Regions from separate parts of the Massilia sp. LC238 genome, predicted to be linked through region 1. Evidence: predicted binding sites of a transcription regulator. Region 1 holds the regulator's gene; the other holds the start of a gene.
What was found. Region 1 encodes FNR, which switches genes on or off when oxygen is low (the NO sensors DNR and NnrR bind a similar motif). Its sites were predicted from a motif close to TTGATNNNNATCAA; they were not measured.

Region 1 (2,393 bases):
GTGTGGGATGTAGCGTGAATCTGCGAAAGCATGGACGATCTCCTTGGGAAGGGAGATTGTCGGCCGGATACCCGCGGCGCGCTTGACCCTGGCTACTGCTGGTTTGACAGATTCTCGCGATACGCGCGCCGGTAGGCCGCGGGCGTGGTGTCCATCGCCCTGCGCATGGCACGGGTCAGCGCGCTCTGCTCGGAAAAGCCCGCTGCCAGCGCGATTTCGGCCACCGGGCGCGCCGTCGCACGCAGCCATTCGCAGGCATGGCGCAGGCGGCAGTCCAGCAGCCAGTCGTGGGGCGTGCTGTCGCGCTCTTCGCGAAACAGCGCATGCAGGCGGCTGACGCTCAGGCTGCAGGCGCGCGCCATGGCCTCGGTGGTCCACGGCAGGCCGGGTTCGGCCTCGATGCGGGCGAGCAGGGCGGCCAGGCGCGAGCTTGGCGCGGGCGCCCCCAGCACCAGGGTGTCGAGCAGCAGCGGGGTCCAGCCGGCCAGCACGGAAGGCGCGGGCGGGGCGGTGGCGGCCATGATGCCCATGAATTCGACCAGCTTGCGCGCTGCGGGACCGATGGCGCCGAAGGGCTGCTCGAGCAGGCGCTGCCAGGGTCCTTGCGCGAAGGTATCCGGTCCCAGGTCGACGATCAGCGACCGGTTGGCCACCGGGCTGCACTGCGAGTGCCAGGCGCCGGGCGCCACCACCGCCACGCGCAGCGGATCGAGCCTGGCCTGGCGGCCTTCGATTTCCAGGGCGACTTCGCCGCTCACGGGCAGCACCAGCTGGCCGAACTCGTGGCGGTCCGAGCTGCGCGCGGCGCCATAGCTGCGTAGATGCAGGTCGAGCAGGGCAGCGGCCATGGCGGTGTCGCTAGCCCATCGGGCTGCAGACGTCGGTGCCGGCCGCCAGCGCCTTGAGCTTGGCCGGGTCGAGCAGGGTGACTTCGCGCTTGTCGACCTGCAGCCAGCCCTGCTTCTTGAAGCGCGACAGCAGGCGGCTGATGCTTTCGATGGTGAGCCCGAGGTAGTTGCCGATGTCTTCGCGCGACATGCGCAGCTGGAAGCTGTGCGGCGAATAGCCGCGCGCCGCGTAGCGTGCCGACAGGTTGACCAGGAAGACGGCGAAACGCTGCTCCGCCCGCATATTGCCGAGCAGCAGCATGACGTTCTGTTCGCGCGTGATCTCCTGGCTCATGATGCGGTGGAAGTGGCGCAGCAGGGCCGGCACGTGGCCGAACAGCTCTTCCAGGCGCGAGAACGGGATCTCGCACACCTCGCTGTCCTCGAGGGCCACGGCGTCGCAGTGGTGGGTGCCGCTGATGGCGTCCATGCCCAGCAGTTCGCCGGCCATCTGGAAGCCGGTGATCTGGGCTTCGCCGGCGGCGTTGACCTGATAGGTCTTGAAATGGCCGAAGCGCACCGCGTACAGGTTCCGGAAGGGCTCGCCCATGGCGTAGAGGCGCTCGTCGCGCGCGAGCCGGCGGCGGCGGCCGATGATCTGGTCGAGGCGATTGATGTCGGCATCCTCGAGGCCCATCGGCAGGCACAGCTGGTGCATGCTGCACGCGCTGCAGCTGGCCTTGAGGGCCTGGATGACCTTCGCTTCGCCCGGGAGCGAGATGGGTTGGTTCATGGCAGGGAAACGAAAATGCGGACGCGGCCATTATAGACAAAGGCCGCGTCCGCGGGTTTCATTTCTAAAATACAAGCCCGATTACAGGTGATGCCGGTGTTCCGCCTTCATCCTGTAGTACTCCTGGCGGCCCTTGGCGCGCACGGTCGCGGCGATCTCGGCGGCTTCCTGGGCCGCCTGGTTCACGGTCGCGAAGGCGTCGGCGTTCCCCTTGAGCGCTTCCACGGCCTGCTGCGATTGCGCCGTGCCCGCCAGCGCCAGCCCGAAGGTGGCCGACACCGCCAGCTCGGCGGCCAGGGTGTCGAGGCTCGGCGCCACCACGTCCTGCAGCGCCTTGGCCGCCTGCAGCTCGGCGCTGGCCTGGGGCGCCGCCAGCGTACGCGCCAGGTCCATGTCGCCGGCGACCCGCGCCAGGAAATCGAGCGCCGCGCGGCTGCCGGAGCGGTTGGCCAGGTCGCCGAGGCGCAGCAGGGCCGTGTTCCTGGCATTGAACACGGCACGGCCGGCGCGCGCACTTTCGACGAAGTCGATCATCGGCTGGACCGCGATCTCGCTGCCGATGTAGCCGAGGGTGGCCACGATCTGGGTCAGGAACTCCTCGTGCTTCTCCGGCTCGTTCACCAGCCAGTCCAGCAGCAGGCGGGCGTCCTTCTCGCCGTACTGCGAGGCCAGCTCCCATGGCACGCCCTCGATCCAGTGCTGGGAGACGAAGTCGCGCACGTCGGCTGGCAGCGCCAGGCCGCCCGCACCGCAGGAGCAGCCGCCGGCGGCCA
Region 2 (2,393 bases), on a different contig from region 1:
GTGATGGCGATCGGTCCGAGGGGCTGGTCGCCCGCGTGGGCGCCGTATGCGTTGACAGTCATGCTGGATCCTTCCATGTTCTTGCAAAGGGAGCATGGTAGCGGCTGGCGGTAGCAAAAAACGTATTGGAAATTGCATGGGCTTATGAATGCACGTCATGAATAACCCACCCGATTCGTGAGAAAATTTGCATAATTCCCACACCTGCCCCTATCGATGGCTCGCGACAACATCAACGACATCCTCGTGTTCCTCGCCGTCGCGCGCGAACGCAGCTTCACCCGCGCCGCGGCCAGGCTGGGCATGACCCAGTCGGCGCTCAGCCACATCGTGCGCTCGCTCGAACAGCGCCTGGGCGTGCGCCTGCTCTAGCGCACCACGCGCAGCGTCTCGCCCACCGAGGCCGGCGAGCGCCTGATCCAGAACGTCGCCCCCAGGCTGGAAGAGATCGAGGCCGAGATCGCCGACATCAGCGACCTCGGCGGCAAGCCGGTGGGCACCATCCGCATCACCGCCGTCGACCACGTGGTCGAACAGGTCCTGTGGCCGCGCATCGCCCCGCTGCTGCCGCAATACCCCGACCTGCACGTCGAGTTCAGCGCCGACTACCGCATCGTCGACATCGCCGCGGAGCGCTTCGACATCGGCGTGCGCCACGGCGACCAGGTCGACAAGGACATGATCGCCGTGCGCCTCACCAGCGACGTCCCGATGCGCATCGTCGGCGCGCCCGCCTACTTCGAGCGGCGCCCGCTGCCCGCCTCGGTTGCCGACCTCATGAAGCACAACTGCATCACGCTGCGCCTGTCCAGCAGCGGCGGCATCTACGCCTGGGAACTGCGCCACAAGGGCGAGGACATCGAGGCGCGCGTGCGCGGCCAGGCCGTCTTCAACGATGTCAGCCACCACCTGGATGCGGCGCTGAGCGGCAACGGCCTGGCCTTCCTGCCCGAGGACATGGTCGCCGACCACGTCCGGGCCGGCCGCTTGATGAGCGTCATGGAAGACTGGTGCCCGAGCTTTCCCGGGCTGCACGCCTTCTACCCCAGCCGGCGCCATTCCTCGCGTGCGCTGGGCCTGGTCATCGACGCCATCCGCTACCGCGGCGCATGAGCGCAGGGAAATTCGACAAGAATTTGATCTGCATCAGGCGCACGTCTGACACAGCCGTCCACTCGGCGTAGAGTCCTCGCTGCCGCGACGTATTCGTAGGAGGTGCTGCCGTGTACAAGACCATCATTGTCCATGTCGACGAAAGCCCGCTGCTGGACGCCCGCCTGCGCGCCGCCGCCTGGCTCGCCAACAGCCACGAGGCGCACCTGGTGGGCTGCGCCGCCACCGGCATGTCCTGGCCCGCCTACGCCATGCTCACCGGCTCGATGGCGGTGTCGCCGGTCGCCGAATTCGACTCCCTGCGCAGCACGGCGCGGGCAAGCCTGCAGCGCTTCGCCGAGCGCGCCCGCCAGCTGGGCGTGGGCTCGATCGAGGAACGCCTGGTCGAGGACGAGAACCGGGACGCCCTGCTGCTGCAGGCGCGCTATGCCGACCTGGTCGTGACCGGCCAGGACGCGGGCGACGCCGCCACCGTGCGCGGCCTGCCGCAGTACCTGGCCATGCACGGCGTGCGCCCGGTGCTGACCGTGCCGCCCTCCTACGCCGGCGCGCCGATCGCCGACAGCGTGGTGGTCGGCTGGGACGGCAGCGCCCAGGCGATCCGCGCCATCGGCGCCGCCATGCCGCTCCTGGCGCGCGCCGGCACGGTGCGCCTGGCGCTGGTCAACCCGGACCTCGAATCCGGGCTGCACGGCGAGGAACCTGGCGCCGACATGGCGCTCTACCTGGCGCGCCACGGGGTGCGCGTCGAGGTGCTGGTGGAGCGCACCGGGGTCCCCGTGGGCGAGGCCCTGCTCGGCGTCGCGGGGGCCTGCGGCGCCGGCCTGCTGGTGACCGGCGCCTTCGGCCACAGCCGCTACCGCGAGATCGTGCTGGGCGGCGTGACCCGCCTGCTGCTCGACCGCGCACCGCTGCCGGTCCTGTTCGCGCACTGAAGACGCACGCACTGCCCCCATGAACCAGCCCGGCTTCCCACCCGGCGGCGTGCACGAGCGCGACGCCAGCGACTGGCAAGGCACGCGCCACCGCTATCCCGAGGTCGAGCCCGACCACGCCGGCATCGACCTGGCGCTGCAGGCCTGGCTCGGCCGCTTCACCGGCCAGGTCTCGCCGGCGGCGCTGGCCGTGGCCTGGTTCGACTGGTGCACCCACCTGGCCTTCTCGGCGAACAAGCAGGCCGAACTCGCGTTCCAGGCCATGTCATCGAGCATGCGCTGGCTGCGCTACGCGGCCGGCGCCGCCCTGGCCGACGTGGCCGGACCGGTGGAGCCGCTGGCGCA

Region 2: FG94_RS04625 (universal stress protein) is a predicted target of FNR. The motif match lies at 1,137-1,150, and genes of this name have one in related genera.

The regions. Positions count from the first base shown of each region.
Region 1 is NZ_JNNN01000025.1:38,211-40,603, forward strand. It holds gene FG94_RS05520 (DMT family transporter) at 1-32, opposite strand, end outside; gene FG94_RS05525 (AraC family transcriptional regulator) at 93-848, opposite strand; gene fnr (fumarate/nitrate reduction transcriptional regulator Fnr) at 859-1,620, opposite strand; gene FG94_RS05535 (hypothetical protein) at 1,702-2,393, opposite strand, start outside.
Region 2 is NZ_JNNN01000020.1:32,347-34,739, reverse strand. It holds gene FG94_RS04635 (NAD(P)-dependent alcohol dehydrogenase) at 1-62, opposite strand, end outside; partial or broken gene FG94_RS04630 (LysR family transcriptional regulator) at 217-1,113, shown strand; gene FG94_RS04625 (universal stress protein) at 1,224-2,048, shown strand; gene FG94_RS04620 (alpha/beta hydrolase) at 2,068-2,393, shown strand, end outside.